2 regions of the Ralstonia flatus genome follow, and region 2 is predicted to be linked to the other one. Evidence: predicted binding sites of a transcription regulator. Region 2 holds the regulator's gene; the other holds the start of a gene.
What was found. Region 2 encodes NrdR, which represses ribonucleotide reductase genes. Its sites were predicted from a motif close to CACNANATNTNGTG; they were not measured.
Positions count from the first base shown of each region.

Region 1 (16,154 bases), on a different contig from region 2:
TGCCAAGACGCTGTTTCCGGTGCTGGGCGCCGCGGGCACGGTCACGTATCGGGTGACGATCGGCGCGGTGATCCTGCTGGCGTTCTGGCGGCCATGGCGCCTGCACCTGAGCCGCGCAGATGCGGGCAGCATCGCGCTGTACGGCGTCACGCTGGCGAGCATGAACCTGCTGTTCTACCTGTCGCTGCAGCGGCTGCCGATCGGCATTGCAATCGCCATCGAGTTCACGGGGCCGCTGGTGCTGGCCGTGCTGCTGTCGCGCCGGGCGCTGGATTTCGTGTGGATCGGGCTAGCGGTGGCTGGCCTGCTGATGCTGACGGTGGCCGACAAGTCGGTCGGACAGGTCGACCACCTGGGCGCTATTTATGCGCTGGCCGCCGGCGTGTGCTGGGCGCTCTACATCCTGACGGGCAAGAACCTCGGTGGCCTGCATGCGGGCCAGGCGACGTCGATCGGCATGGTGGTCGGTGCGCTGTTTGCGATTCCGTTTGGCGTGGCGCAGGCGGGGTCGGCGTTGCTCGCACCCTCGCTCATTCTGGCGGGACTCGGGATCGGGCTGCTCTCAAGCGCGATTCCGTATTCGCTCGAGATGGTGGCGCTCAAGCATCTGCCGGGCAAGACGTTTTCCGTGCTGCTGAGCCTGGAGCCCGCCATCGGCGCCCTGGCAGGGGCGATCGTGCTGCAGGAGCAACTCACCGGGCGCCAGTGGGTGGCGATCCTGGCCATCATCGCTGCGTCGGCCGGATGCGCGCTGACGGTGCGGGCTCCCAAGCCCGTCCAAGGCTAGCCGGAACACCGCGCCACGGCTTGCAATACAGCCATGCGCGTCTGCGCGTAGACCATCCCCTTCCATTCCGGCACGTCGCAATAGAAGGCATCACGTAGCGCTTGGCGGATGCCGGCCCGCTGCGCGGCGCCCTGCTCCGGATGGCGATGCAGCCAGTGGTCCGCCCGCAGCGCCTGCAGCACTGCCAGCGGCGCGAGCGTGCCGAACTCCAGCGTGACGCAGGTCTTTTCGATGCCGGGCAGCAGTTCGTAGGCGATGCCCACGAGATCGCCCTTGACCACCGAAGAGACCGAACCGGCGGCGGCAATCGGCCGGACATCGGCGCCCCACGTGCGCATGGCGCGTTCAAGTTCGGCGGGATCAGGGCTGTTGAAGATCTTCTCGCCGTGGCCGTAGTGGCCGAGCCCGGTATGCAGATCGATCCACACCAGCTGCGACATGGCTGCCGCATGCCGCGACACGATCCCGCGCATCTGCAGCGTGCTCCAGCACGGCGCGCGGCCGCCGTAGAACATGCCGTCCGGCACGCGGTATTGGCCGCTCGTTGCGGCGTCTTGCAGGGCTTTCTCGCCGCGGGTGACCATGTAGTGCTGCAACGCTGCCTGGTCGGCCTGGCTGGGCGGCCATGTGTGCGGCAGCAGGAGCGGATCGACTTCCAGGTAGGCCGGATTGGCGGAAGCGGCCTCCGCAAAGTCGACGCTGTTGCGGTTCAGATCAACGTTGTCTTCATTCACGCGCCGCAAGTGCGCAAACCCATACGGATTGACCGCGTGCACCAGCAGCAGCGCGACCTTGGCAGATGCCAGCCGCGCGAAGAGTTCATCGTCTTGCAGCAAGCCGGTCTGGCAACCGGAGCCACAGAACCCCTCCACGCCATGGACGCCGGATGTGACGATCAGCAGCGCTTCAGCCTGCGCGGGCGCAAGCAGCGCAGTGTCGATGGAAAGCTGCTCGCCGGATGGCCCGACCGCATCCGGATGCAGATGGCGCTCGATGCGGAGCCCCCGGGCCTGCGCAGCAGCGAGGAACTTGCCGCGAGCTTCATCGTAGGTCTGCGAGAAGAAGGCTTCGACCGTCATGGCGGGATCCGGTGCAGTGATTGCCGCAGCCTGCCATGTCTGACAGGCGCGGCGCAATCGCACGCACGTGAATCGATCGCCCCAAATGCAAACAGGCGACGCGTGGTGCGTCGCCTGTCTACGTTGATGCCGGGTCGAACGAGTGTCGAGCGGCTAGCTCAGATCACTCCCAGGACAGCGCGCCGCCGGTCTGGTACTCGATCACGCGCGTCTCGAAGAAGTTGCGCTCCTTCTTCAGGTCGATCATTTCGCTCATCCACGGGAACGGGTTTTCTTCGTTCGGGAACAGCGCGTCCAGGCCGATCTGCTGGCAGCGGCGGTTGCAGATGAAGCGCAGGTAGCCCTTGAACATCGGTGCGTTCAGGCCCAGCACACCGCGCGGCATGGTGTCTTCTGCGTAGCGGTATTCCAGGTCGACGGCCTTCTTGAACAGCTCCGTGATCTCGGCCTTGAACTCGGCCGTCCAGAGGTGCGGGTTCTCCAGCTTGATCTGGTTGATGAGGTCGATACCGAAATTGCAGTGCAGCGACTCGTCGCGCAGGATGTACTGGTACTGCTCGGCAGCGCCGGTCATCTTGTTCTGACGGCCCATCGCCAGGATCTGCGTGAAGCCGACGTAGAAGAACAGGCCTTCCATGATGCAGGCGAAGACGATGAGCGACTTCAGCAGCTTCTGGTCGTTCTCGGGCGTGCCGGTCTTGAACGACGGATCGGTCAGCGTGTCGATGAACGGGATCAGGAACTCGTCCTTGTCGCGGATCGACTGCACCTCGTGGTACGCGTTGAAGATCTCGGCCTCGTTCAGGCCCAGCGATTCAACGATGTACTGGTACGCGTGCGTGTGGATCGCCTCTTCAAACGCCTGGCGCAGCAGGTACTGGCGGCATTCCGGCGCGGTGATCTGGCGGTACGTTCCCAGCACGATGTTGTTGGCGGCCAGCGAGTCGGCCGTCACGAAAAAGCCCAGGTTGCGCTTGATGATGCGGCGCTCGTCTTCGGTCAGACCGTTCGGGTCTTTCCACAGGGCGATGTCGCGGGACATGTTGATTTCCTGCGGCATCCAGTGGTTCGCGCAGCCGGCCAGGTACTTTTCCCAGGCCCACTTGTACTTGAACGGCACCAACTGGTTGACGTCGGTCGCGCCATTGATGACGCGCTTGTCGGCAGCGTTCACACGGCGGTTGCTCTGTGCGGCAGCGGCGTTCGGATTGTTGCCGAGGATGCCCGTGCCGGCGGCCTGCGTGGCCGACGGGGGCAGCACGCCGCCCTGATCGGCGGTGGCCGTTTGCAGCTGCGGCTGCGGTTGGTACACCGGCTGCGGCGCAGCCGAGGGTTGTGCGGCAGGTTTGACGTCGTCGTCCCAGCTCAGCATATGTGTTTCTCCTAATTCTTTGCGCGTCGCTCCCGCTCTTTCGGAGCGCGAGTCCAGTGTCGTGCAGATCCCGGCGCCCCCGCTTGCGCGGGAGCAACCTCAGACACTGTTTTGACTTATTGGCAGGCTTCGCATTCCTCGAAACCGGGGTCGCCCGGACGCATCGTGCACACGGCGCCTTCGGCTTCCGGCATCGCCTGGGCGGTGGCGGCAGCGGCATCTAGCGCGCTCGTCGGCGCGGCCGATGTCACGCCGGACGCACCCGCAGCCGATACACCGCCTACATCGCTACCCGACGACACCGCATTGAGCGTGCCGCGCGACACGGTCGACTTCTCGACGTGCGTGGCGCCGATCGTGCGCAGGTAATACGTGGTCTTCAGGCCACGCAGCCACGCCAGCTTGTACGTGTCGTCCAGCTTCTTGCCCGACGCGCCGGCCATGTAGATGTTCAGCGATTGCGCCTGGTCGATCCACTTCTGGCGGCGCGATGCAGCTTCCACCAGCCATTGCGGTTCCACTTCGAAGGCCGTTGCGTACAGGTCGCGCAGGTCTTGCGGGATGCGGTCGATGCGGGCCAGCGAGCCGTCGAAGTACTTCAGGTCGGCGACCATCACTTCGTCCCACAGGCCGCGTGCCTTCAGGTCGCGCACCAGGTAGTCGTTGACCACCGTGAACTCGCCCGACAGGTTCGACTTGACGTACAGGTTCTGGTACGTCGGCTCGATGCAAGCAGACACGCCGATGATGTTGGAGATCGTCGCCGTCGGGGCGATCGCCACGCAGTTCGAGTTGCGCATGCCGTACTGCTTGATGCGGCCGCGCAGGCTGTCCCAGTCCATCGTCGACGACATGTCGGCTTCGAGGTAGCCGCCGCGCTCTTCGGCCAGCAGCTTGAGCGAGTCTTGCGGCAGGATGCCGCGATCCCACAGCGAGCCCTTGTAGCTGCTGTAGCGGCCACGCTCTTCTGCCAGCTCGGTCGACGCCCAGTAGGCGTAGTAGCACACGGCTTCCATCGACGTGTCGGCAAACTGCACCGCTGCCTCGCTGGCATACGGCACGCGCAGCACGTGCAGCGCGTCCTGGAAGCCCATGATGCCCATACCGACCGGACGGTGGCGCAGGTTCGAGTCCCGTGCCTTCTTGACCGCGTAGTAGTTGATGTCGATCACGTTGTCGAGCATGCGCATGGCGGTGCGCACGGTCTTCTTCAGCTTCTCGTGATCGAGCACCACGCTGCCGTCGGCCTGCTTGACCAGGTGAGCGACCAGGTTGACCGAACCCAGGTTGCACACGGCGATTTCGCTGTCGTTGGTGTTCAGCGTGATTTCCGTGCACAGGTTGGAGCTGTGCACCACGCCCACGTGCTGCTGCGGGCTGCGGATGTTGCACGGATCCTTGAACGTGATCCACGGGTGGCCGGTTTCGAACAGCATGCCCAGCATCTTGCGCCAGAGTTGCAGCGCCGGCATCTTCTTGAAGAGCTTGATCTCGCCGCGCGCGACCTTGTCTTCGTAGGCCAGGTAGGCCTGCTCGAACGCCTTGCCGACCTTGTCGTGCAGGTCCGGGCAGGTGGACGGCGAGAACAGCGTCCACTCGCCACCTTCCATCACGCGCTTCATGAACAGGTCCGGAATCCAGTTGGCCGTGTTCATGTCGTGCGTGCGGCGGCGGTCGTCGCCGGTGTTCTTGCGCAGCTCCAGGAATTCTTCGATGTCCAGGTGCCACGTTTCCAGGTACGCGCAGACGGCGCCCTTGCGCTTGCCGCCCTGGTTCACGGCCACGGCCGTGTCGTTGACCACCTTCAGGAACGGCACCACGCCTTGCGACTTGCCGTTCGTACCCTTGATGTGCGAGCCGAGTGCGCGCACGTTGGTCCAGTCGTTGCCCAGGCCGCCGGCAAACTTGGAGAGCAGCGCGTTTTCCTTCAGCGCTTCGTAAATGCCGTCCAGGTCATCCGACACGGTGGTCAGGTAGCACGACGACAGCTGCGAGCGACGCGTGCCCGAGTTGAACAGCGTCGGCGTGCTCGACATGAAGTCGAACGACGACAGCAGCTGGTAGAACTCGATGGCGCGGGCTTCGCGGTCGATTTCGTTCAGCGCCAGGCCCATCGCCACACGCATGAAGAACGCCTGCGGCATCTCGATGCGGGTTTCGTTGATGTGCAGGAAGTAGCGGTCGTACAGCGTCTGCAGGCCGAGGTAGTTGAACTGGAAGTCGCGCGAGGCATCCAGCGCCGCGCCCAGGCGGGCCAGGTCGAACTGGGCCAGCTTGTCGTCGAGCAGCTCGGCGTTGATGCCGCGCTTGATGAACTGCGGGAAGTAGTCGACGTAGCGCGTGCTCATTTCCGCTTGCGTGACTTCTTCGCCGAGGATTTCGCGACGGATCGTGTGCAGCAGGATGCGCGCCGTGACCTGGCTGTACGCCGGGTCCTTTTCGATCAGGGTACGGGAGGCCAGGATGGCCGAGTCGTACACCTGCGTCATCGGCACGCCTTCATACAGGTTCTTGACCGTTTCCTTGAGGATCGGCTCCGAGTCCACCGCTTCGCCCAGACCTTCGCAGGCCGAGACGATCACGTTGCGCAGTGCCGCCATGTCCAGCGGGCGGGTGATGCCGCCGTCGGTCACGTTCAGGCCGATGAAGGCCGGTTGCTGCTGGGTTTCGCCGGCTTGTGCGCGCTCCTGGGCGCGGCGCTCGCGGTACAGCACGTAGGCGCGGGCCACGTCGTGCTCGCCCGAACGCATCAGGGCCAGTTCGACCTGGTCCTGCACGTCTTCGATATGGAACGTGCCGCCGTTCGGGCGGCTGCGCAGCAGTGCGCGCACGACGTTCTGCGTTTGTTGGTCGACCAGCTCGCGCACACGCGCGGAAGCAGCACCCTGCCCACCATTCACGGCGAGGAAAGCCTTGGTCATGGCCACGGCGATCTTCGAAGGCTCGAAGCTCACCACGGCGCCGTTGCGGCGAATGATCTTGTAGTCGGCAAGATTGACGCCGGAAGCGGTGCCGGGGGCCACGGCCGTGCCGCCAGCGCTTTGCGCAAATTGCGAAGGATTGGCGGTGCCGGAGTGGATTTCGGATTGGGCCGTCTGCATGTGGACTCCTGTTGAACCGTTCGTTTTATTGGCTCGCCGATGGTGAAACACCCTGGGCGAATCCTTGCGCTACGCGGAGAAATGAGACGGAAAAGACCCCTGCCTTTCCTCAGCCCCCAAGCGCCGGCTCGACCTGCCGTACGCCCGCCCCCGCGTGGCGCTGAAATAAGAATCCCGGAAAGCGACCACTACATCTAGTGTTCAACTCCGGGATTGACGCTAAGTATAGTGGCCCAATCGAATTTGCCTAGACTTGACAGGTGGGGGCGGAGGGCTATTTTTCACCCGCCAATGCAGTGCCGCAAACCCGCGACGCCAGTCTGCACAAAGGGTCGGCGGGACTGGCGTGCGGCGTCGCAATGGCCGTCTCTTCAGAATAATTCTTTCTATCGACGTCGCAAGTTCAATAGACGTCACCTCATCTACGGTAGGGGTATGTGTGCGGCGCACTGCACCGGTGCACGCGTGCCGCGCCCCGGGGCATCCCCCGACATTCCCTCGCTCAAGAAATCCGAATAGCCGCATCAGCATTCTTGCCGCGGCTGTCACTTGAGCGACAGGCCCCCACCCTACGCTTCGGTCGCATTGCAGGGAGCGCAATCACAGCGGCGAGACACCGAGCGCCGCGCACAACGACCGAGGAAATCGACATGGCTTGGAATCACCCCGCCCGGCGCCTGCTGACGGCTGCGCTGAGCACGACCGTGGCAGCGACGCTGGCGACCACATTGACCGCATGCGGCGGGGGCGACAGCAGCCCCATCGCCAACCAGGGCAGCACGGACGCGCCCTCCGCCAGCGCCAGCAAGAAGGTGCTGATGGTCGGCGTGGACGGCGCCACCTATGCGCAGGTACAGAGCGCGCTCTTGCAGCGCAGCCTGCCGAACCTGGGCGCGCTGGCGGTGATGCCGGCATCGACCGGCGGCACGCTCGGCACCACCACCGCCCAGCCGCAGCTGGACACACCCAGCTGGGCCACCGTGCTGACCGGCGCCTGGCAAAACCGCCATGGTGTGACCGACGACACGGTCACCACCCTGGCTGCCCCAAGCGTGTTCAGCTACGCGCGCAGCGCCGCCAAGGCAGCCGGCACCACGCAACGTCTGGGCGCCGCCGTCAGCTCGGCCGCGCTGCCGGCCCTGCTCAAGGCGGATCAGCAAGCCGGCAATCTCGACACGCTGGTCGACTGTGCCCAGGTGGACACCTGCGTGACGCAGAACAGCGTGAAGCTCGTGCAGTCCGGCTACGACGTCGTCTTCGCGCAATACACCGCGCCGGCCGCCGCCGCGCTGGCCTCGGGCCTGCAGAGCGATGCGTACACCGCTGCGCTGGCCAACGTCGACCAGGCGCTCGGCACGCTGCAGGCCGCCATCGCCCAGCGCCGCACCGCCAACCCGAACGAAGACTGGCTCGTTGTCGTCACCACCAGCCACGGCCTGGACGCCACGGGTGCCACCACGTCGGCGCCGACGCTGGAAAACCGCACCGCCTTCATCGCCCTGAACAAACCGGTCAACGCCGTGCTCGGCAAGACCGGCATGGCGGCGCCCACGTCGGAAGCCACGCTGGCCGCGCTGCCGAGCGAGGCCGACATCGTGCCGACCGTCCTGGCGCAACTGAACGCCGCCGTGCCGCCTACGGCGCATCAGCTCGACGGTGCAGCGCTCACGGCCAGTGCCGTCGGCGTGCGCAACGTCCAGAGCACGGTCGGCGCGTACAACGCCTCGCTGGTGCTGAACTGGCAGAACCCGACCCCGGCCAGCGGCCCGATCACCGTGCTGCGCGACGGCAAGCCGGTCGCCACGCTGCCCACCACGGCCACGCAGTACACCGACAGCAACATCGCTGCCGCCAGCGGCATTTACCGCATCAACTACACGCTGGTGCGCAACAACGTGCCGGTGTCGATGCTCGCGCAGATCGCCTACGTTGCGCCAACGCCGCTGGCCACCTCGCTCACCAACGGCCTGGCGGCGTATTACAGCTTCGACCCGCTGCCGCCCACCGACCGCAAAGCCAGTTCGACGATCGGCCCGTGGGTGGCAGGCACCGACGGCGGCGCAGCTGCGACCGACCCGTTTGGCGGCACGGCCCTGTCGGTCGATTCGCGCATCGACGCCTACAAGCTCACGCAGAACGGCCCCGACATCGCACAGAGCCCGCAATTCACCATCGGCTTCTGGTTCAAGTCGGATTGCACGCAGGGCAACGGCACCGGCGAGCCGATCCTCTCCAACAAGAACTACACGTCCGGCGCGAATGCGGGCATCGCGTTCGGCCTGTTCGGCGGCTGCGAGGTGCGCTTCAACCTGGGCAGCGGCGGCAAGCGCGACGACATCCAGGGCATGAAGTTCAGCGCCAACCAGTGGGCGTATCTCGCCCTGTCGGTGGACACGCAGGCCAAGCGCTTCAGCGCCTACATCCTCGATCCGGTGCTCGGCGTGCAGAAGGTGGAAGACAAGGCCATCGCCAATACCGACGTCACGAAGCTCAACGGTCTGGCCACCAAGGTCTGGGGCCTGAACGACGACGCCACGCACAACTACGTGCCCAACAACCCGGGCTCGCTCAAGGGCGTGATGGCCTACGACGACCTCGCCATGTGGACGCGCCGGCTGACGCTGGACGAACTCAAGACGATCAACGGTTCGCACCAGCCGCTGTCGTCGCTGAACCCCTGATCCCCTCCCCCAACCCGAACGAGACCGCTCATGAAGCCCTTCATCCACCCTCTCGCGCGGCCGCACCGGCTGGCCGCCGTGCTGCTGTGCGCCGCCACCCTGTCGCTGTCGGCCTGCGGCGGCGATTCGAACGACGGCACGCCCGGCACCGGTACCGGCCCCGGCACCGCCCAGCCCGATCAACCCGGCCAGCCACCGGCCAACAAGCCGACCCTGCACTGCGCTCCGTAACGCGCGGCTTCCCATCGACTTGCGTTTGAGACCGACATGACTTCCGACACGAACCACGCCAACAACGGCAGCCGCCGCAACTTCCTCAAGATGGCCAGCACGGGGGCGATTTCCGCCGCTGCGCTCGCCGCCTTCCCGCCATCGATCCGCCGCGCGCTGGCGATTCCCGCCAACAACGCCACCGGCACGATGCGCGACGTTGAACACGTGGTGATCCTGATGCAGGAGAACCGCTCGTTCGACAACTACTTCGGCACGCTGCAAGGTGTGCGCGGCTTTGGCGACCGCTTCCCCATCCCGCTGGCGGGCGGCCTGAACGTCTGGCAGCAGACCTACGTGCCAAGCAGCGGGCCGAGCCGCACGGTGCTGCCGTATTACCTCGACAGCAGCGCCGGCAACGCGCAGCGCGTGTCCGGCACGCCGCACAGCTACCCCGATGCGCAGAACGCGTGGGACCTGGGCCGCATGAGCAAGTGGCCGACGTACAAGCAGACGCAGTCGATGGGCTATTACAAGCAGGCCGAGCTGGACTTCCAGTTCGCGCTGGCCAACGCCTTCACGCTGTGCGATGCGTACCACTGCTCGTTCCACGGCGGCACCAACACCAATCGGCTGTTTCACTGGACGGGCACGAACGATCCGACCGGCGCGGCGGGCGGCCCCGTCATCGACAACAGCGGCGATCACCTCGACGCCAGCGTCACCTACAACTGGACGACCTACCCCGAGCGGCTGCAGGCGGCCGGCGTGTCGTGGAAGGTCTACCAGAACATGCCGGACAACTTCACCGACAATCCGCTCGCCGGCTTCAAGGCCTACCGCGATGCCAACGCCGCGCGCGGCAACCTGGCCGACGGCAGCCCGTTCCCGCCGTACACGCCGGCCGACGAAACCGTCAGCCCGCTCATCAAGGGTGTCGGCAACACCATGCCCGACGGCGGCTTCCTGCAGGCCTTGAAGGACGACATTGCCGCCGGCCAGCTGCCGCAGGTGTCGTGGATCGTCGCGCCGGCTACGTATTCCGAACACCCCGGCCCGTCGAGCCCCGTGCAGGGCGCGTGGTACACGCAGGAAGTGCTCAACGCGCTGACCGCCAACCCGGCCGTGTGGAGCAAGACCGTGCTGTTCATCAACTTCGATGAGAACGACGGCTTCTTCGACCACGTGCCGCCGCCCGCAGCCCCGGCCTATGACAACGGCGTGCTGGCCGGCAAATCGACGGTGAGCACGGCCGGCGAATACCACACGGACCAACACCCCTACGGCCCCGGCCCGCGCGTGCCGATGTACATCGTTTCGCCGTGGAGCCGCGGCGGCTGGGTGAACTCGCAGGCGTTCGATCACACCTCGGTGCTGCGCTTCCTGGAACTGCGCTTCAACGTCAAGGAGCCGAACATCAGCGCGTACCGCCGCGCGGTGCTGGGCGACCTAACCAGCGCCTTCAACTTCGTCAACCCGAACACCGAAACGCTGCCGACGCTGCCCAGCCGCGACAAGGCAACCGCCGACTCGATCCGCACCGCGCAAGGGCTGAAGCCGCAGGTGCCGCTGCCCTCCGTCACGGCGCAGCAGATGCCGACGCAGGCCACCGGCACCCGCCCCTCGCGCGCCTTGCCGTACGAGCTGCACGTCAGCGCGCGCGAAGACGCCACCAACCGCGCGCTGCGCCTGATCTTCAGCAACACCGGCACGGCGGCCGCCGTCTTCCACGTGTACGACCGCCTGCATCTGGACCGCGTGCCGCGCCGCTATGCGGTCGAGCCCGGCAAGATGCTCGACGACACGTGGGACGTGTTCACCGCCGACAAGGGCAAATACGACCTGTGGGTGCTCGGCCCGAACGGCTTCCACCGCGCGTTCTCGGGCGATGTGAGCGCCGTGTCGGCAGCGGGTTCGAGCGCGCCGGAAATCCGCGTGTGCTACGACCTGGCCAACGCCGAGGTCTACGTGACGATGATGAACACCGGCACCGCCGGCTGCACTTTCACCGTCAAGCCGAACGCGTACCGCAACGACGGCCCGTGGACGTTCGACATCCCGGCCGGCAAGCAGCTCGACCAACATTGGCCGATCGCGCGCCAGGGCAACTGGTACGACTTCACGGTGACGGTGCCGCAAGGCGGCTTCACGCGGCGCTTTGCCGGCCGCATGGAAACGGGCAAGAACGGCGTGTCCGACCCGGCGATGGGCACGTGAGGTAGGGCTCTGAAGTAGAAAGATCAGCAGGGAAAGATGCGGGCAGCCTTCGAAAGCGGGCTGCCCGCTTCCGTTTCGGCGCCTGCAGGGAGTGACTTACGGCGTGCCGGCGTCGAAGGGGCGAACGCCACGGTTTCACCCCGACGCTTGAGCCTCACATCCTGACGTTCGAGGCTTTTACCCGCATGCGTGGGGCTCAGACCGCCGTGTTCGGTGGTTCAACTGCCGTGCGCGAGCCTCCGACCCTGGAATCGTTCACGGATGGATCGACGAAATGACCCTCGGACGGTCGCGCTCGACGGTTTCACACTCGCGCGTGAGCCTCGGACCGTGACGCTCCACGGTTTTACCGTCGTGCGTGAGCCTCAAACAGTCGAGACATCGACAGTTTTACCCTCGTGCGCGGCCCTCGGACTGTGGCGCTCCACGGTTTTAGGCTCGCGTGCGATGCCTGGACATTGACGTTCCACCGTTTCACCCTCGCGCCCGAGTCCTGGAGAGTGACACGCCACGGTTTTACCGTCGCACGTGAGCCACAGACGGTGAAGCGTCAGAGGGTTGTCGCGTCAGAGCGCGTGCTGATAGGGGAACAACGCCGCATTGAATCCACCGAGCGCGCGCAGGTGCGCCCAGTCGAAATGCGGTCCTGGGTCCGTCTTGCGGCCCGGTGCAATGTCCGAATGACCGGCGATCGCCGCAATCGGATACGCCGCGCAGATCGCCCGCACAAGCGACGCCGTGGTGGCGTACTGCTCGGGCGTGAAGGGCAGATCGTCGGTGCCCTCGATTTCGATGCCGACCGAGAAATCGTTGCAGCGCGTGCGCCCGAAAAAGTCCGACGCACCGGCATGCCAGGCGCGCGCGTCGCAGGATGCAAATTGCACGCATTCGCCCGTGCGACGGATGAAGAAATGCGCCGACACGCGCACGCCGCGCAGCTGATCGAAGTACGGATGCGCGTCGCAGTCGAGCGTGTTGGTGAAGAAGTCGAGCACGTGGTCGGTGCCGAAGTCCGCCGCGGATTGCGCAGGCGGCAGGCTGATGTTGTGCAGCACGATCAGGTCGATCGGCATGCCGTCGGGTCGTGCGTCGATATTCGGCGAGGGATGGCGGCGCGCGCCATCCACCCATCCGTCCGCGCCGATGTGCAACCGGTCAGGCATCGCCGTTCAGCCCATTTCCGGCCGGTTCGCCGACGCTGCCCGGCGACGCTTCAACGTCACGCGGATCGCGAATGCCAAGCTGCTGCATGCGATAGCGCAACTGGCGGAATGACAGCCCAAGCAGCTTGGCGGCGGCCGTGCGGTTGAAGCCGGTCTGGTCCAGCGCGGCAAGGATCACGTTGCGCTCGACCGACTCCAGGTAAGCCGGCAGATCGATCGGCAGCGCAACGCTCGGCAGGGCGGGCTCGGCCGGCCGCGCAACCGGTGCCGGCTCGGGCGGTGCCAGCGGTTGCGGCATCCCCATCGGGCTTGGCACGGGCGCGGGCATATAGACGGCATCAGGCCAGCCGGCCATCGGCGACGGGGCCAGCGGGTGATTGCCTGCCGCGGCAGCCTGCGCCTCGCGCGTGCGGTGGAACAGCGGCGAGCGCTCGATCTCGGCGCCGAGAGCGCCAAGGTCATCCACGTCGATCGACTCGCCTTCGGCAAATGCGTACGCACGCTCCAGCAGGTTCTCCAGTTCGCGCACGTTGCCCGGGAACGGATACGCGCACAGTTGCTGCAATGCCGGTCGCGTCAGGCGCTTGGGGCGCGGATCGCCGTAGCGGCTCGCGAGCTGCTCGAGCAGCACGCCGGCCAGCACGGGCACGTCTTCGGCGCGCTCGCGCAGCGTGGGCATGCGCAGTTCCAGCACGTTCAGGCGGTAGAACAAGTCTTCGCGGAAACGGCCGGCAGCCACGAGCCGCGCCAGGTTCTGGTGGCTCGCGCACACGACGCGCACGTCGACGGGATCTTCGCGGCTTTCGCCGATCTTGCGCACGCGGCGCTCCTGCAACGCGCGCAACAGTTTCACCTGCATCGTGAGCGGCAGGTCGGCCACTTCATCGAGCATGAGCGTGCCGCCGTTGGCGGCCTGGAAGAAGCCTTGGCGATCGCTGTCGGCGCCGGTAAAGGCGCCCTTCACGTAGCCGAAAAACTCGGCTTCCATCAGGTTCTCGGGAATCGCGCCGCAGTTGACCGCCACGAACGGCCGCGATGCACGCGACGACAACGCATGGATGGCGCGCGCCGCACGCTCCTTGCCGCTGCCGGATTCGCCGCTGATCACCACCGGCGCCATGCTGCGCGCCAGGCGCATCAGCGAGCGGCGCACTTCCTGCATCGCGGCGGAATGGCCCGGCAGCAGATCGTTGGTGCGCTCGGCCAGATCGGCGTTGCCCGGATCGGGGTCGCGCTGCTGACGGCCCAGCGCATTCAGCACGAGGCTGCGCAACTGGTCGAGCGAAAGCGGCTTGGCGATGTAGTCGAATGCGCCGGCCTTGAGCGCTTCCACCGCGTTTTCGGCGCTGCCATAGGCGGTGATGACGGCCACCGGCGTGCGGTCGGCCGTGGCAGAAAGCTGGCGCACGAGTTCAATGCCCAGGCCATCGCCCAGGCGCATGTCGGTCAGCACCAGCGCAAAGCGCTGGCGGGAAAGCGCCTCGCGCGCCTCGGCCAGCCCGCTGGCGAGCACGACGTCGTGCCCCATGCGGCGCAGGGAAATTTCCAGCAGCTCGCGCAGGTCGGCTTCGTCATCGACGACGAGAATGGGTTCGCGAACGATGGCGGCTTTGGGCATGGATCAGCAGAAGATCGGCGGAAATGCGCGGCCGGCGGATCATTCCGCGATCGGCCCGGCAGGTTGGTCAAACATCAGGGTGATGACGAAGGCGCGGCGCGGCAACGTGTCGCGCGCCTCCATGGTCAACGCTCCGGTGCGATCGAGCAAGGACTCCAGCGCGATGGCACCGTAGCGGATCTGCGCATCGTTGGCGCTACACAACTCGCGCGCCATGTAGAGGCCCAGGCCAGTGCCTTGTGCGTCATTCGTGAAGAACGGCTCGAACAGGCTGCGTTGCTGTTCGGTGGGCACTTCGGGCCCGTCGTTCCAGATCACGAGTTCAGCGTGGGTGTCGTCCAGCGCGTAGGCCGCGAGTTGGATCGAGCCGGGAACGCGGCGGCAATAACGCAGCGCGTTGTCGAGCATGTTGCCCACCACCTGCTGCAGCTGCGCCGGATCGAACAGCACGGGCTTGTCCAGGTCGACCGCCACGCGCACGAGGTTCGGGTTGATCTCGGTGGCTTCGCCGGCGCGGCGCAGGGCCTCGGCACGCCAGCGGTCAACGACCTCCGGCAGCACCTGCGCCAGTTGCACGCGCACGCGTTCGCCGCGCGGGCGGCGCGAGAGCATCAGCACGTCGGCAACCACCTGGTCGAGCCGCCGCACGTTGTCGCGGATGATGCGCAGCAGGCGTGTCTCCACGCCGCCGCTTTCCGGCCGCATGTGTGCGCCGCCTTCCTGGCCGTCGCCCGGATCGTCCAACAGTTCGGCGGCCTGGCTGATCGCCGCCAGCGGATTGCGGATCTGATGCGCGACGCTCGCCACCAGCCGCCCCATCGACGCCAGCTTTTCCTGCTGCGCCTGCTCCGCCACACGCTCCCAGCTTTCCACGTGGACCAGCACGGTGTCGTGCAACTCGTGGCGCAAGAACGCTTCGTCATCCGCCGACCAGCCCTGCGTGATCGCGTCGGCCGATGGAATGCGCGCACGCATCTCGCCACCCTCGCCCGGCAGGCCCAGGCCGATCGAGCTGACGAGGCTGTCCATGTAGACGCTGCGCAAGTTGGCCAGGCTCGGCAGGATGAAGCGCAGGCGCAGGCGGGCGCTCAACATGGCGCGGCCGCCCGCAGCGATGGGCAGCAGGTCCAGGATGCGCGGGGCATCGTCGTCGCCGGTGCCGTCGGCGGGACGGCTCTTGCGGCGAAGCCACTGGCGCAGCGTTTCGAGCAACGGGCGCAGGTGCGGCACGTCCTTCAGGTCGAACAACATCGCGCCACTGCCGACAAAGGCGCTCTGCGGCACGCCCAGCAACATGGCTGCGGCCGGGTTGGCGGCAACGACGCGGCCATCGGCACGCACCAGCATCACGCCGTCCTGCATGTCGTAGACCATCAGGCGGTTGACGAGCTGTTGCAGGCGCAGCTCGCGCTCGCGGGCCATCGTCAATCGTTCCTGCGCGATCTGGCGATGCGACAGGCCGTACATCATCGAAGCGGCCATCATGTAGACCAGGCCGTACAGCCCGGCGGATGCCAGGCCCGGCGCAATCACGCCGTCGTTCAGCATCTGCAGGAACGGTTCGGCCAGCACGACGATGGACGCCACGGCCGCCGTGAACAGCGCAAACAGCAGGCTGGTGAGCGCGCCGGCAGCCAGCACCGGCATCAACAGCACCATCGCCACGCTGGCCGACAGGCGCGAGAGCGTGGCATACGCCAGCCCGAGGAACAGCAGATCGAGCACGACATCCAGCCGCACCCGGAATTGGAAGCGCGTGCGCCACCAGCCGGCCGCGGCCAGGATCAGCAAGGCCATCGCCAGATAGGGCAGCGTCAGGCTGAGCAGCGTGTCGCCATTGGGCAGGCCAGCTGCCTCGTTGTGCTCGCGCGGCACCATCACGAACAGCAACAGCACCAGGGCCACGGCGGCGCGGCTGAAGGCGAA
Region 1 is NZ_CAUDLI010000001.1:699,305-715,458, forward strand. Features, by position in the region: gene R2676_RS03330 (EamA family transporter) at 1-787, shown strand, start outside; gene R2676_RS03335 (M14 family metallopeptidase) at 784-1,866, opposite strand; gene R2676_RS03340 (ribonucleotide-diphosphate reductase subunit beta) at 2,030-3,238, opposite strand; gene R2676_RS03345 (ribonucleoside-diphosphate reductase subunit alpha) at 3,355-6,339, opposite strand; gene R2676_RS03350 (alkaline phosphatase family protein) at 6,990-9,020, shown strand; gene R2676_RS03355 (hypothetical protein) at 9,051-9,251, shown strand; gene R2676_RS03360 (phosphocholine-specific phospholipase C) at 9,288-11,447, shown strand; gene ampD (1,6-anhydro-N-acetylmuramyl-L-alanine amidase AmpD) at 12,014-12,610, opposite strand; gene R2676_RS03370 (sigma-54-dependent transcriptional regulator) at 12,603-14,228, opposite strand; gene R2676_RS03375 (ATP-binding protein) at 14,268-16,154, opposite strand, start outside.
Region 1: the regulator NrdR is predicted to act here: its motif matches at 6,526-6,539, upstream of R2676_RS03345 (ribonucleoside-diphosphate reductase subunit alpha).

Region 2 (16,154 bases):
TGCGGCGCGCCAGGATGCGGAGGTCGCCCCCGATGCGCGAGATGTCGTGAAAGAAGAATTCGGCCGCGCCTTCCAGCGTCTGCAGCGGCCCCATATTGAACATGCCCTGGCCCGAGCCGAGCACCTTGGGCGCCAGATAGACAAGGACCTCGTCTACCAGCCCTTCGCGCAGCAGCGAGCCGTTGAGCTTGAAACCCGCCTCAACATGCAGTTCGTTGATCTCGCGGCGGCCCAGTTCGCGCAGGACCGCGGCCAGATCGACCTTTCCGGCCGCGTTGGGCAGCAGGATGACCTCTGCGCCGCGCTCGCTCAACGCGCGCATGCGGCCGGCTTCCGGGTGAGCGGCAAAAATCAGCGTCGGCTCGTGGTGGCCATCTGCAGTGAGGATGTGCGCGTCGAGCGGCACGTCCAGCGCCGAGTCGATCAGCACACGCCGCGGCTGGCGCGGTGTGTTGACGGCGCGCACGGTCAGTCGCGGGTTGTCTTCGCGCACCGTGCCGATGCCGGTGAGGATGGCGCAGGCACGCGCGCGCCAGCGGTGGCCGTCGTTGCGCGCTTCGGTTTCGGTGATCCACTGGCTGATGCCGTTGTCCAGCGCCGTGCGGCCATCCAGCGATGCGCCGACCTTCACGCGCACCCAGGGTGTGCCACGCGTCATGCGCGAGACGAAACCGATGTTCAGCTCCCGCGCCTCGCGTTCCAGGAGACCGCAGCGCACGTCGACGCCGGCGTCTCGCAGCTTTTGCAAGCCACGTCCGGAAACGGCGGGGTTTGGGTCTTCCATGGCCGCCACCACGCGCGCAATACCGGCTTCGACCAGACGATCAGCGCAGGGTGGGGTGCGACCAAAGTGGCTGCAGGGCTCCAGCGTCACATAGGCAGTGGCGCCGCGCACATCGTGGCCGCGAGACTGGGCATCCTTGATGGCCTGGATTTCAGCGTGGTCCTGGCCGGCGGGTTGTGTGTAGCCCTCGCCGATGACGGTGTCGTCACGCACGATCACGCAGCCGACGCGCGGGTTCGGCGTGGTGGTGAACAAGCCCTTCTCGGCCAGCGCCAGGGCGCGCTGCATCATGGCGTGGTCGAAGTCGGAGAACATGGGTGCAATGCGGCCTGGTTACGGATCAGTATTGGAAGTTCGGCAACTGCTGCTGCGGTCCGTATCTGGGTCACAGATTCGGGGGCGGCCAACTGTGTTGATCCGTACTAGGCGCGTATGGCGTCCGCTAGAGATCGTCACTGTGGTGCCGGTGACTTCGGTCATCCGTGAGTATCCCACAGCCTCGAATGAAAGCGTGCCGCGAGGCACGCTGAGCCGGACCGCAGGCACCGTAGGCAATGGCACGGACACCATGATGTCTCTCGCCGACGTGGTGGCTGCGCCGGGCGTGCTAGTCGTTCCCAATACTGTCAGTTCCCAGCCGCTAGTCCAGCCTGTTGAGGTGTCTCGAGGGGCGATTTCTGTCTGGAGATGTCGATACTGAGCCGTACGCTGCGCGAGCGATATCGTGCTGGCCAAGCGTTCGGCGAGGAGCGTCACGGTCTCGCGCTGCCAGCGGTCGATGATTGATGGCACTGCCATCACGGCCAGTAAAGCGAGGATTGCAAGCACAATCACCAATTCCAAGAAGGTCACGCCTGCTTTACGGGTGGCTAGCATTGGTAGTGTTATGGCCAACATGCCGCGTCGCGCGGTTCGCGTTCGCCGGTGCTTCGTAGAACGAGCATGCCGCAGGAGGCATCTGCTCTATCCGGAACGGCGACCACTTCAATACATTGAGTCTTCGGCAGCTCTATACCCGCGCTGGAGCACGCCTGTGGGCGGATGGAATAACCGTCCGCATGAGGGATCGGGCCGTGAAATGGGGATTCCCCATTGTACGTACCTGTGCGCGCACGCCGGAGTTCCAGCTGCGATAGGGCACCGACTAAGGCGCCGCCCGCGCTGACGCGATGTGCACGCTGCCAATACGCAGACCAGCTTGATGTGGCGAAAAAAGCTAGCAACCCCACGACGACAACCACTGTCATCAACTCGACCAAGGTGAATGCACGCGTACGACGCATCAGCGTGCCCCGGCTTCGGTCACTTCGCGCCAGCTGAGTCGGCCGAGTTGACGCGTGTATGTGCGCGATTCCAGTTGCTGGACACGTTCGCCATCCAGTTGCCACAGGACGGTGTGCGTCGCTTGCGTAGCGCCACCGCGAGGTGTCTCGGCGGGCGGAGCGCTCTGTATCGTAATGAGCGGTGCGCCGAGGACAACCCGGCCTGTTCGCCCATCTTTGGTCACGGGGAGGCCGGTTTTCGCGTCCAACAGATAGGTACGTTCCCGGTCGGCAGCGTCGCGTGTGGTGAGCAGCAAACTGTTGAGACCGGCTGCGGTCAGGTCGTCTGGCCTTTGGCCAGTGGGCAGATCGATGCGCCAGCCTGCGACGCTGTTACTTCCCGGCTTGATGACCACGCCATCTAATACTTCGCTGGTACTCAAACCTTCGAGGCTGTCGCGCCATAGATTGCGTCGAGACATGTTTGTATCTGCGACGCCATACAGCGTGGCATGCCCGTCGGCACCGACTGCGGTGAAAACGAGTAGTGGACCTCCAGCGGTGGACGCCAGGAGGATCGGACTCAGAATGCGCTGGACGGAGCCGCCGCGCGAGGTGGCCGTGAAGAATGGCGTGCGGCGCTCGGTATCGTTGGAACCCAGTGCGTGCGACCAAGGCGGCGCGCCCCTCAGATCGAAGCGCCAGAGTTGGCCATGCGCGTCAGCTACGTAAGCGAAGGTGGCTGTTCCGTGCGGCCCGAGTGCCACCGCAGGGGCGCCAAGGCCTCCTCGACTGGCAACTGGAGGCACCTGGATCGACAGAGCTGTGCCGGGTTGGTCCAGCTCTACGAGCAACAGGCGGCTTTCCGCACGCTCGCTGCCTTCGCCATTGCCGCTGATTGCGAACCAGCGACGGTGTCCGTCGCCGCCGTTGTTGACGGGGACGATAGGGATGGGGCCTGCCATGTGGCCGACACTGGGATCGTTGCTCGCATCATAGGCGAGCATCGGTGGCGGCGTGGACGAGGTCGGATCGGTGACGTCCACCAGAAACATGCCCGACCCCATTTCACCATTTGGGCAAGCGAGTAGTGACCGCCATTGCATTCCGACCAGCGCATCCGCTGCGACAGGTCGGCTGCAGATTGGCGCCGGTACCGGTTGCCCGAGAGAGATATTGCGCACAGCCGCGGGCAGGGCGGCGTCCGGGATGACGGCAAAGCGCTCCATACCGCTTAGCGCATCGAAGCCATGCAACATGCCGTCGTTCGCGCCGATGTAGACCATCCATGGGCGGCGCGCCTGCTGTTGGCGAAATGGTTCGTGACTTGCATCGAGAGCGAAGCCGGGCGGACCGAGCAATTGCACGCGTGCGCCGGGCATTGCGCCCAGCACGGATTTGCGTGGGCGCAGCGTGGGATCGTCGTGCTCGTGCTGTCGTACGCCACGCAGATAGTCGACGTGTCGGGTACCAAGCTCGTCGCCTGTGGCAATTTCGGTCTGCTGGTCAGGCGATAGGGCTGCCCAGCGCAGCCTGACTGGCGTGCGAACGCCGGATCGACTGCGATGAAACGTCCAGAGCTGTCTCGCATCTGGTGAGACACCATGGAGCTGGCGGCTCGCCTCCCAAAGATCCGGCGGTGCCGGGGCATCGAGCGTACCGAGTGCGGGCAGAAACTGCATCCCACGGAGTTTGCCGCTCCAAGGGTCGGCGCCGGGCGCGACGACAATGTGAGTCGGCAGGTGACCGGCGGGATTGCTGCCCGTGGCGGCAAGGGTTGAACTGACCAGCGCTATGGCGATCCCTATACAGATTTGACATGCTTTCATGGCTCGTTTGCCCGTGGGCGAAAAACGGTTTGCAGCAGCACATTGATCTGCGGGTTGATGCCAAAGCCTGCGGCTGTAATCCTAAACAGCGAAGGCGCGCGCCCGGCGCCGGCTTGTATCCACTGGCCAGGTAATGCGTCAGGAATCGGCTCGATGACATAGCGAGCCGGCGTTGCGCTGAGTCCGTCTCGCTGCGCAGCGGTAGCGAGTGTCACACTGCGCGAACCGCTGTCGATTAGATCAGCAAGCCTCGAGGCCGATTGACCCTGAAGTGGCCAACACAGGCCGGCTTCCGTGCCTTGCCCGCAGATGCCGGGAACAAAGCCAGCCAAAGTGACGGGATCAAGCGCCGCTATGCGCTCCGCATCCATCGTGACGGGGCAGTTTCTGCGGATTGGCGTACCGGTCGCCACTGCAAGTTCGCATTCGGCCGCGCCCAATGCAGTTTCGGCCGCGTGCAAAGCGATCGCATAGTCTGCAGATAGACCGGTACGGCGGAGGTGGTCTTGCACGAGTTGAAAGGCCGTAACCGTCAACAAGCTGATGATGATTAACGTGCCGCTCACGGCGATGACCGAGAAGCCGCGCATGCTTGTTCGTTGGATCAGCATGCGTCAACCTCGCAGCGGAGTGGGTTGCGTACGGCGAACGTGGCGGTGAAGAGGGCGCGGTTACGGCGCGGATCTTCAGGCTGGAAGGACAGGTCTTCTAAACGTGCGCCTGGTACGGACTCAAGTCCGGGGAATAAGGCGATATTGTCTGGTGTTGACGGTCTAAGCGAATACCAGTCGCCGCGTACGACGATGGCAACATGGACTTGCTCTACGCGGTACCAATCTGTGGCCGCTATGGTCCGCGCGGATACGGTCTCGGCTGGCGATGTGGTGGTGGGTGCAAGCGTGTACAGCAGTTGTAGCGTCTCGACTCCACGTACGATTTCGCTCGCGTTCACTGCAACAAGAACATCGCCGCTGTTAAGTGACACGGATCGGCACATGAGTCGTGGAGCCTGTTCGGCGTCAGTGCTGACGGAGATGAACAGCAACATGCTTCCCAAGCGGGGATCAGCTTCTGTTCCAGCGCGCTCCCGTACGCCGTAGTTGTCGCAGTCCAGCGTGGCGCCGTCAGCTTCGTGGGCGTTTGGTGGCAGGTGGTTGCGGCCGGAGAAGCGGACGAGCAATGCGTCGCTGTGTTGTACTCCGTGCGGACCGCATTCCAGTTCGACAGTTTTCTTTGGCTGGCCGCAGTCGTCCGCTCCGACCAGTGACAACGGCGCAGTCGCATCCGCCCAGCGACGGACGGCGGAAGCGGTGGGTGTGTCAGTGATCCACCCCGCTTGGCGTACCGCTTTGCCAATCAACTCCAATGCACGCATTCCGCGATCCTCAATGAGGGCTTCGTCGGCCAGCCGCTGGTAACGTGCCCGCGCGATCAGCAGTAATTGCAATCCGATTGCCAACACCATCAGGGCGATGATCATGCCGACCATCAGTTCGACGAGCGACGCGCCTCGCGTATGCCGTTGGAGCGAGCGCGGCATCTCAGCGGCTTTCCATCTGGTTGGTTTGTGCGCGGGCCTCAACTGCCAGCGCGCGGGCGGCATGGCTGGCGGCCTCCAGATAATCGAGCGCGCGGAACATGGCTGCAGCGCCGAGGGAAAGGACGGCCAGGGCAACAAGGGCCTCGAGCAGGATGACGCCGTGTTGGTGGGTAACGTGCGGACGGACAGGCATGGGTCGGCTGGTACTGGTCAGCCGCTCAAGTTAGTGCGAAGTGGGCCGTATAACTGTCATATCTCGTCAATACCCTCTCGAGAATTGAGCGCCTGGGATTCCGGGATGTGGCGGATCGTTGGTTTTTCGCCAACATGCGCCTTCCCGAATATTGCGGTTGAAGGAGGGGTTGTTGACACTTTTTGACTAATTCCCCACTATTCTGGGGAAGTAGCTGCCTTGGCTTTTCGCCCGGTAGAGCGCAGCGTTCACGGGGGTGGACGCGATGACATAGAAAATTCAGCCAGTACAAAACCGGCAGGGCCCGCGAGTAACTTCGAGGGGGCCGCCGGATAGAACAATAGTCGGGGGTCAAAACATGCTTAATGGAATTTCGCCTTTGGGGCGGAGTGGGTTTCTGGGCGGTCGTCTCTCCTGATATGACCGCAGCGGTCCGTCATCACGTCACCGCGCATCATCAGCCGTCGTCACACAATTCCTGGCAGGCATTCCGTGGAGTTGGGTGTGCTGACGTCATTGGCGTTCGGTCTCTGCACAAGTGCCGCGGGTTCACGATTGTCGAGATCCTGGTCACGTTGACCATTGTGGCCATCCTCGCGGTGATCGCCGTGCCGTCTTTCAATGGAACCATCCAGCGGGCGCGCACGCAGTCTGAAGCCAATTCGCTCGTCAACGATATTCAATTCGCCCGCGGGGAAGCCATCAAACGGGGGATGCCCGTTAGTCTGTGTGCGTCACAGGACGGGGCAACATGCACCAACGCGAACGCGTGGCACGTCGGTTGGATCATTTTCAATGATGACAATGGGTCCGGCACGCTCGACGCGAGCACCGATAGCGTTCTGCGTTATCGGCCCCGCTTTACTAGCGGCGATACGTTTACTGCAACGACTTCTTCCACGTCGAGTGCCCTAACGTACAGCCGCGACGGTTTTGCAATCAATCTGCCGAACAGCGGCACGTTCAAGGTCTCGCTAAGCACAACTCCTGTGAATGCCACCGCGGCCCGATGCGTGACGGTCAACATGGTTGGGCGGGCTGTACAAACGGGTGGTGCATGCAGCTAAAGAAGAATCGAGATTCGGCCGCTGGCTTCTCGCTGATCGAGGCGCTTATCACTTTGGTGGTGGTTGGTGTCGGCCTGTTGGGATTGGCCAAGATCCAGGCGGCTGCCGTAAGTAACACGCAAACGTCCCGCACGCGCTCGCTGATTGCGCTACAGACGGAAAGTCTGGTCGCAGCAATGCATGGGAATCGGGCCTTCTGGGCGGTCCCGAATACCGCGCCGGCGACCTTCGGCGCGAGTAGCGTCGCTGTGGCGGATTCCCGCGGAGTGCTGAGCACGGCAGTGCCAAGTTGCCCGGATGCAAGCGGAAATGGCTGTACACCCGACAAGCTTGCAGCGTACGACCTTCAGCAATGGGCGCTGTCGATGAATACGAGCTTTCCGGGCTATACAGCCACTGGCAACTGCAGTACTGCTGCCACTTTGCCGGTGAGCTGCAACGTCACCGTAACGTGGATTGAAAAGACCATTGCCGTCAATGCCAATACGGCTTCTGCGGCTGCTGCGGCGCAACCGTCCGTCCAACAGAGCTATACGGTTTACGTCCAACCATGATCCGCAAACCGATGACTACCCGCACGCGACGGACGCATAGGCAGGCCGGTACGGGCCTGGTCGAGATCCTGATCGCTATGGTGATTTCGCTTTTCCTCCTGAGTGGCGTAGTGGTGATGTTCGTGAACATGCAGAAGACCTTCACCGGCCAGGATCAGCTTGCGCAATTGCAGGATAACGAACGGTTAGCTCTGACTATTGCGACCAATACAGTGCAATCGGCGGGCTATTTCCCCAACCCGTTGGTTAACACGGCGGTAACGGCGTTGCCGGGTGGCTCCGGTGTGGCGGCCGGCCAGGCAGTTTTTGGCACGAGTGGAACGGGTGGCGGGAGTAATAGCGATACCCTCACAACGCAGTTTGCCGCTGCCAGCGGCGACAGCGTAACGAATTGCCTAGGGCAGACGAACACCACCAGTGGACAAGTTGCATACATCAACACACTGTCCGTCAGCGCAAACAACGAATTGCAGTGTTCGGTGAATGGTCAAGCGGCGGTGCCCCTCGTTAGCGGGGTGTCCGCCTTCAGCGTTCTCTATGGCACGGATACCAACAACGATGGAAACAACGATGCATACCTGACTGCCGCGCAAGTTAGTGCCGGAAATCTTTGGTCTGCCGTCCACACCGTTAAGGTCGTCTTGAAGTTTGCCACGCAATTCGGTAGCGAAACTGGGCTGGCTCCGAAACCCTGGACACAGACGATCAGCGTGAAGAATCAGCCATGAAAGCCTCGATGCGTGTTACCAAAATGGGAAGCCTGCGTGCGCGCGGCTATACCCTTATCGTCGGGCTGCTCTTGCTGCTCGTGCTAACACTGTTTGCGGTGAGCATATTTCGTAGCTCAGGCCTGCAGGAGCGAATCGCGGCTGGAACGCGGGACAAGCAGCGTGCGGTAGAGGCTGCCCAGAGTGCATTGCAATACGGCGAATGGTGGATCGGGCAAGGCAATGCATCGGTCAGCGTCAACTGCGCCGACGTCAATAACGGCAACGTGCTGACCAACATGCGAGTTTGCTCCAACGCATTGACGAATCCATCGAAGCTTCCGTGGAGCGCTGGAACGATTTATCAACCGCCTTCAATGACTGCCAATGGCGGTGGTGGCATGGCCGGAGCGAGTTCGCCGGCCGGCGATATCAACTATGCGGGCGTGCCTGGCCTTTACATCAGTTATCTCGGTTTGAGCCCTAGTGGATTGGCTCAACTGTACCAAGTGACCGCCTATGGCTATGGCGGCGATGCGACCACCGCTGCTGTTGTGCAAAGTACCTATCAAATGACCGCGGGTGCGAAGGATCTGGGGCTGCAATGATGAAAAATAAACCACGTTTCGCTTTACTGGCGGCCGCCGCAGTACTCCCCGGCGTGGCCCAGGCACAACTCGTGATCAGCGATACGCTGACAGGGGTTAAGTCTTCCTATGACTGGACGGCACTGAACGGCGCGTGTCTGACAGCCGGCAACAATACAGGCCCGATCCCCGCCTGCACGGGCTTGAAATACTACGGACAGACTACGCAAGTGGGTGGCGCGACGGGCCGGCTCCCCGATACACCGGGCGCTGGCGCGCTTCGTCTCACCAACGGGGACTACCAAGCTGGCACCAACGGCAACAATCAGACCGGCGCAGTGGTTTCAAATTTTACGTTCCCGACGAATCAAGGTCTGCAGGTCACATTCACGACCGTGACATATGGTGGTAATGCCTATCCGAACGCCAACGGGGACAATAGCGGGGCCGATGGTATTAGCTTCTTTCTATCCGACGGATCCAAACCGGCAACAGTGGGTGCATTGGGCGGGAGCCTTGGATATAGCTGCTCCAATGGCAACTCCACCTACGATGGCGTGCAGGGCGGGTACATAGGACTAGGGATCGACGAGTTCGGGAACTTCTCCAATTCCGGCGATAACACGAATACGGGCGCAAACGCGAACGGTGGGGCGGGGGCAATTCCCGGTCGAATAAGCCTGCGCGGTGCGGGCAACACCAACTGGGCTTACTTGAGCAGCGCCTATTCCAGCTATTACCCGTCAAATCTCACGGCTTCGCAACGCCAAGCTGCGGTACAGAACACCTGTAGGTCGGGCACGGTCTGGGATTACAGTAACGCTAGCAGACCAAAGAAAACATCTACGCAACTCAAGTACAACTACAACTACATTACCGGTGACACGCTTGATGGCGTGACGATCTACAGCCAAGAGGCAACTGACCAGCCAACGCGAGGTGCGGCAACCCCAATCACGTACGCGCTCAGCATCACGAACGATGGGTTGCTGAGTCTTTCCTACAGCGTAAACGGCGGCACCACGCAGCCGGTGATCAGTAATCAGAGCATCACTGCGCAGAATGGCCCGTTGCCGTCTTCGTTTCGCTTTGGATTTTCCGCCGGTACCGGCGGCGGCAGCAACGTGCATGAGATTACGTGTTTCAAGGCTGCGCCCGTCGAGCAATCTAGCAGTTCTGCGGGCACTAACATCCCGCAACTGGGGCGTGTTACAGCAGGGACACAACTTTATCTTTCCTATTTCCATCCCAAGAACTGGTGGGGTGAGCTGACCGCGCAGACCATCGGTCCCGATTCGACGGGCAAGCTTGTTATCAATTCCACGGTCAACTGGGACGCCAGCTGTGCGTTGACTGGTGGACCGTGTACTGCAATGGGGTCGGGCACCACGGTTACGGCGCAGACAGCCCGGAGCATATTGAGCTGGAATGGCAGCGCCGGTATCCCGCTCCAATGGGGGAACCTAACCACTGCGCAGAAGGCCGCGTTGACAGCGGGTGACGCGAGTTCCACCAGTGCTCGCCTGTCTTACCTTCGAGGAGACCGCTCGCAGGAAGTCACTTCCGGCGGCTCGGGAACGTTCCGCGCCCGGACGGGGGTGTTGGGGGATATCGGAAATTCGAGCCCTACCTGGGTGGGTAGCCCGTCGGCTCCATACAACGGCCCGTGGGTAGATGCACTGTATGCCAAGGCTTCCCCTACGGAGGCCCCTGGAACGTACGCTAGCTTCAAGACGACGTACGGGCAGCGGCAGAACGTCGTCTACGTGGGGTCCAACGATGGGATGTTGCATGGTTTTCGCGCCGGAAGCTTCGATGCCAACGGCAACTTCGTCAACAATTCGACGACCCCTAATGATGGCACCGAGATACTTGCCTACATGCCGGCCGCTGTTGTCAACACGATCCACAACGGCTCGAATGGCAAGCTGGATTATGCGTCGCCTGGGTACACGCACAATCTGTACGTAGACGCGACGCCCGGAACCGGCGAGTTGTACTACAACGGCGGCTGGCATACGTGGCTGGTTGGCGGGTTGGGCGGTGGCGGAAATGTTAACGGTCCGATCGGCGATGGCATCACCACCGGTACTGGGGCGATCTACGCACTGGACGTAACGGATCCAACTACGTTCAGCGAAAGCAATGCAGGCAAGCTTGTCATCGGTGAATGGTCTTCCGCGTCCATTTCTTGCTCGAACATGGCCAACTGCGGCAACTATCTGGGCAACACCTATGGCACTCCGGTCATTCGCCGGCTCCACAATGGCAATTGGGCGGTTCTGTTTGGCAATGGCTTAAATAGCAAGAACGGTACGGCGGGCATGTTCATCATGCTTGTGGATTCCAAAGGGCAGGTCACGTTCCGCTATTTGGATACGGGTTATGGTCCTACCCAGGCCGGTACCACCAACAAGAATGGCATTGCGTTCGTGACGCCCGCCGATCTTGATGGTGACCACATCAGCGACTACGTCTATGCGGGCGATGTCTATGGCAACGTCTGGCGCTTTGATCTGACGTCGCAAGATCCGAATAGCTGGAGTGTCTCTACCAAACCCCTCTTCACGACGCTGGCGGGGCAACCAATTACTTCCAAAGTCATCGTTGCCTCGGTCCCCGGCTCGGGCCTGGGCGGCCCGGCGCGATTGATTGTGAGCTTCGGCACCGGTCAGGCATTTCCGGCAACGCTGACGAGCGCAGCTTCGTATGCGACTGCGAATCAAGCGCTATACGGGATCTGGGACTGGAACATGGATGGATGGAACGCCATCGCTCCTTCCACAGCGAAATATGCGTCGCTCGCGTCGTCGGCGGGCCCGTCAGGGGGCATAGTGCCGTATTCGAACTTGCAGCAGCAGACGTCGACGGACGCTGGTACTTCAGCTTCGGGCCTAGCCCAGCGAAACGTCACAAGCTCGAAAGTCTGTTGGAGTGGCTCTACGGATTGCACCGGTAGCAATGTGCAGTTCGGATGGGCGTTGCCGTTGCCTACGGGCCAGAACGAACAGGTCGTCTACAGCCCGTCGCTGCAGTACGGCGTGGTGAATGTCAATACACTGATCCCGGCTGTCCAGCAGGTGCTGTCTTGCAATACGACGCCGGCATCAGGTTTCTCATATGGGATATCCGTCGCCAACGGAGGCGCGACGGCAAAACCATATTTTTACGACAATGATGGCAACTTCCTTACCTCCGGCGGGCAAGGTGTCAGCGCCGTGGGGATGAGCGGAACGGGCACTTCGACGTTTGTGTCGCTCAACGGAAAAGTGTATGCGGTGATGCAGGGTTCGGACGGGACGCCACGGTTCATTCAAATCAATCCGTCTGCCACGGCCATCGGCTCGCGCCTGAACTGGCTGAAGCTGCGCTAACAGTAAGTGTGAGTTATGAATCACGAGACGCTTGTTCCTCGACGTACGGCCGCGGGTTTTACCTTGGTTGAACTCATGATCACAGTGGCTATCGTCGCTATCCTAGCGACGATAGCGTACCCGTCATATCAACAATACGTCCTGAAGTCGCATCGGGTCGATGCTAAGACAGCGTTGCTCGATCTGGCCACACGGCAGGAGCGGTATTTCACGTTGCAAAACATTTACACGAGTTCGCCGTCTGCGCTCGGTTATGGGTCGACATCGTTCCCCATGTCGATCCAGTCTGGAAATCAAAGCTACTACCAGATGAACGTGCAGGTGAATAATGCGGCCTCGTCGCCTGCATATTCGGCGTCGGCACTACCCGCTGGTCCGCAAACGGCGGACGCCTGCGGAACATACACAATCAACCAACTCGGCATACAAGGCAACCTCAACATGAAGAGCGGGACAACGTCCGCGCAATGTTGGTAAAAAAAGAGTCCATCTGGCCCCTTTATTTCCGCACATTCGTCGCCGCAACCTCATCCAGCACGTCCCGGAACTCTGCCAGATCCTCAAAACTCCGATACACCGACGCAAAGCGGATGTACCCGATCTTGTCCAGCCGCTTGAGTTCGCGCATCACCAGTTCGCCCACGCGGTCGCTGCCGATTTCCTTTTCGCCGTGGCTGAGGAGTTTTTCTTCGATGCGGGCGATGGCCTCGTCGATGGCCTCGGCGGATACGGGGCGCTTGCGCAGCGCCAGCCGCATGGAATCCTTGACCTTGTTGCGGTCGTAGTCGACGCGGCTGCCGTTCTTTTTGACGACGGCCGGAAAGAACAGCTCGATGCGTTCGTAGGTCGTGAAGCGGCGGTCGCAGGATTCGCAGCGACGGCGGCGGCGCACGGTGTCGCCTTCTTCCGACATGCGGGTATCAATCACCTGGGTGGCCGCGTGGCCGCAAAAGGGGCATTTCATGCCGGTGGTCTCCTCGGCAACCTCAAAGAACGCACTGCGCTAAAAGAACAACGCCGCGATGGCCCCTCATTCAATTCGGGGCGCATCGCGGCAGGGTACTACGTGGCCGGAAGATCCGGCCATCGGCGGATGCCTTAGGCGTAGACCGGGAACTGCTTGGTCAGCTCGGCCACCTTGGCGCGCACGGCGGCGATGTTCGCTTCGTCGTGCGGATTGTCCAGCACATCGGCGATCAGGTGGGCGACCTTAACGGCCTCCGCTTCCTTGAAGCCACGCGTGGTCATGGCCGGCGAACCCAGGCGCACGCCCGACGTGACGAACGGCTTTTCCGGGTCATTCGGAATCGCGTTCTTGTTGACGGTGATGTGGGCGTCACCCAGCACCTTCTCGGCTTCCTTGCCGGTGATCTTCTTGGCGCGCAGGTCGACCAGCATCACGTGGCTTTCAGTGCGGCCCGACACGATGCGCAGGCCACGGGCCATCAGCGTTTCGGCCATGGCTGCCGCGTTTTTCACGACCTGTTGCTGGTACGCCTTGAATTCCGGCGACAGCGCTTCCTTGAACGCCACCGCCTTGCCGGCGATCACGTGCATCAGCGGGCCGCCCTGAATACCCGGGAAGATGGCCGAGTTGATGGCCTTTTCGTGCTCGGCCTTCATCAGGATCACGCCACCGCGCGGGCCGCGCAGGCTCTTGTGGGTGGTCGTCGTGACGAAGTCTGCGTGCGGCACCGGGTTCGGGTACACACCAGCGGCGATCAGGCCGGCGTAGTGCGCCATGTCCACCATGAAATACGCGCCGATCGACTTGGCGATCTTGCCGATGCGCTCGAAATCGATGCGCAGCGCAAATGCCGATGCGCCGGCGATGATCAGCTTCGGCTTTTTCTCTTGCGCCAGCGCTTCGAGCGCGTCGTAATCGATGTCTTCCTGCGCGTTCAGGCCGTAGCTCACCACGTTGAACCACTTGCCGCTCATGTTGAGCGCCATGCCGTGGGTCAGGTGGCCGCCTTCGGCCAGGCTCATGCCCATGATCGTGTCGCCCGGCTTGAGCACGGCGAAGAACACGCCCTGGTTGGCTTGCGAGCCCGAGTTCGGCTGCACGTTGGCGGCTTCGGCGCCGAAGAGCTGCTTCACGCGGTCGATGGCGAGCTGTTCCACCACGTCCACGTATTCGCAACCGCCGTAGTAACGCTTGCCGGGGTAGCCCTCGGCGTACTTGTTGGTCAGTTGGGAGCCCTGCGCGGCCATCACGGCCGGGGACGTGTAGTTCTCGGAGGCAATCAGCTCGATGTGGTCTTCCTGACGCTGATTTTCCTTCTGGATGGCGGCAAAGATTTCGGGATCGATCTGGTCGATCGTATAGCGGCTGCGTTCGAACATGGCGAGTGTCTGGTCTGAAACGAAACGGAAATGGCGGAGATCGGGCGAGGCGTGGGGAAACATGCGCGCGGCTTGAACGACTGCGCTCGGTGTTGGCCGATTGCAGGGGGTGTCCAAGTCACCCTGTGCTTCCCATTCGCTGCCCAGGCGAGCGGCAGGCGCCGTTGTGCATGACGCCAGAAACCTTGCGCTTCCTCGTGGTCGCTGCCCACATGTCGAAGCCGCTCAAAGCAGCTTCAGGATTCGCCAGTCGCGCAAGGTGGAATGGTTGCCCGCGAGTGTACGACAGCCCCATGGCCGCTGCAACAAGCGGGCGTGCAGACGCGCACATTGCGGTGCAATACCGCACAACGCTTCAGGTAAACTCTGACCTTTCGTTTTTTCAGGCCCGGAGACACTTCCATGATCGTATTCGTGACCGGCGCAACGGCCGGGTTCGGCGCGGCCATCGCGCGGCGTTTCGTGCGAGAAGGCCATCGTGTGATTGCGGCAGGCCGCCGCCAGGACCGCCTTGACGCGCTGAAGGCTGAATTGGGTGACGCCGTGCTGCCGTTCGTGCTGGATGTGCTGGATGCCGACGCCGTTGCTGCGCTGCCGGGTACGCTGCCCGAGGGCTGGCGCGAAGTCGACGTGCTGGTCAACAACGCCGGTCTGGCGTTGGGCCTCGAACCCGCGCAGCGTGCTGACCTGACCGATTGGGACCGCATGATCGGCACCAACTGCTCTGGGCTGGTGCATATGACGCGTGCGTTACTTCCGGCCATGGTGGAGCGCAATCGCGGTCACATCATCAATATTGGCTCGATTGCCGGGACGTACCCGTATCCGGGCGGCAACGTGTATGGCGCCACCAAGGCGTTTGTCCGCCAGTTTTCGTTGAACTTGCGGGCGGACCTGACCGGCACGCGCGTACGCGTATCGAACGTTGAGCCAGGCCTTTGCTCCGGCACGGAGTTTTCCAACGTGCGTTTCAAGGGCGACGATGCCCGTGTGGAGAAGGTCTACGAAGGCACCGAGGCGCTCACCGCCGACGACATCGCCGAGGCCGTCTACTGGATGGCGGCGCTGCCGGCGCACTTCAATGTCAACGCGATGGAACTGATGCCCGTTTGCCAGTCATTCTCGGCCACCAGCGTGACGCGAGGCATGGCCTGAATTCGAGCGCAAGCCCTCGGCCGGTCGGTGGATGGCTGGCCGCCACTTGCGTCTTGGTAAAATTACCCGATGGCTTCTTTTGACTGGAACCTGCGCGTGTATTGGGAAGATACCGACGCAGGCGGCGTGGTGTTTTACGCCAACTATTTGAAATTTTTTGAGCGCGCCCGCACCGAGTGGCTGCGCGCCCTCGGGGTCGATCAGCAGGCGCTGGCCGACACGACCGGGGCCATTTTCGTGGTCCGCAGCACCGCCGTGGATTACCGCGCGCCGGCCCGCTTGGACGACCTGCTGCAGATCCGTTCGCGTATGGAACGGGTCGGCCCCGCGTCAGTCCAATTCGCCCAGGAAGGCTGGCGCGGCGACGTTTTGCTCGCATCAGGCACGATTCGTGTTGGATGTGTCGACCGGCTCACTTTCCGGCCGACCCCGATTCCCGCTCCCGTACTCGCAACCATCAAAGCCGCCGCATGAATCCCGTCGAGGTCACACAAGATCTGTCGATCGTCTCGCTGGTGCTGCACGCCAGCCTCCTGGTCCAATTCGTCATGGGCCTGCTGCTGGTGATGTCGCTGTTCTCTTGGACGTACATCTTCCGCAAAGCGTTTGCGCTGCGCGCCGCGCGCAGCCAGACCGAATCGTTCGAGCGCGATTTCTGGGCCGGCGGCGACCTGCAGGCGCTGTATCAAAGCGCTGCCAACAACCGCCACACCACCGGCGCGCTGGAACGCATCTTTGAAGCCGGCATGCGCGAAT
Region 2 is NZ_CAUDLI010000003.1:527,303-543,456, reverse strand. Features, by position in the region: gene ribD (bifunctional diaminohydroxyphosphoribosylaminopyrimidine deaminase/5-amino-6-(5-phosphoribosylamino)uracil reductase RibD) at 1-1,099, opposite strand, end outside; gene R2676_RS26185 (GspH/FimT family pseudopilin) at 1,118-1,660, opposite strand; gene R2676_RS26180 (type IV pilin protein) at 1,669-2,067, opposite strand; gene R2676_RS09570 (pilus assembly protein) at 2,067-3,875, opposite strand; gene R2676_RS09565 (pilus assembly PilX family protein) at 3,872-4,486, opposite strand; gene R2676_RS09560 (PilW family protein) at 4,480-5,355, opposite strand; gene R2676_RS09555 (type IV pilus modification PilV family protein) at 5,417-5,608, opposite strand; gene R2676_RS09550 (GspH/FimT family pseudopilin) at 5,974-6,675, shown strand; gene pilV (type IV pilus modification protein PilV) at 6,666-7,229, shown strand; gene R2676_RS09540 (PilW family protein) at 7,226-7,957, shown strand; gene R2676_RS09535 (pilus assembly PilX family protein) at 7,954-8,544, shown strand; gene R2676_RS09530 (pilus assembly protein) at 8,541-11,897, shown strand; gene R2676_RS09525 (type IV pilin protein) at 11,913-12,374, shown strand; gene nrdR (transcriptional regulator NrdR) at 12,397-12,861, opposite strand; gene glyA (serine hydroxymethyltransferase) at 12,996-14,243, opposite strand; ZMP/ZTP riboswitch at 14,378-14,507, opposite strand; gene ydfG (bifunctional NADP-dependent 3-hydroxy acid dehydrogenase/3-hydroxypropionate dehydrogenase YdfG) at 14,646-15,398, shown strand; gene ybgC (tol-pal system-associated acyl-CoA thioesterase) at 15,468-15,872, shown strand; gene tolQ (protein TolQ) at 15,869-16,154, shown strand, end outside.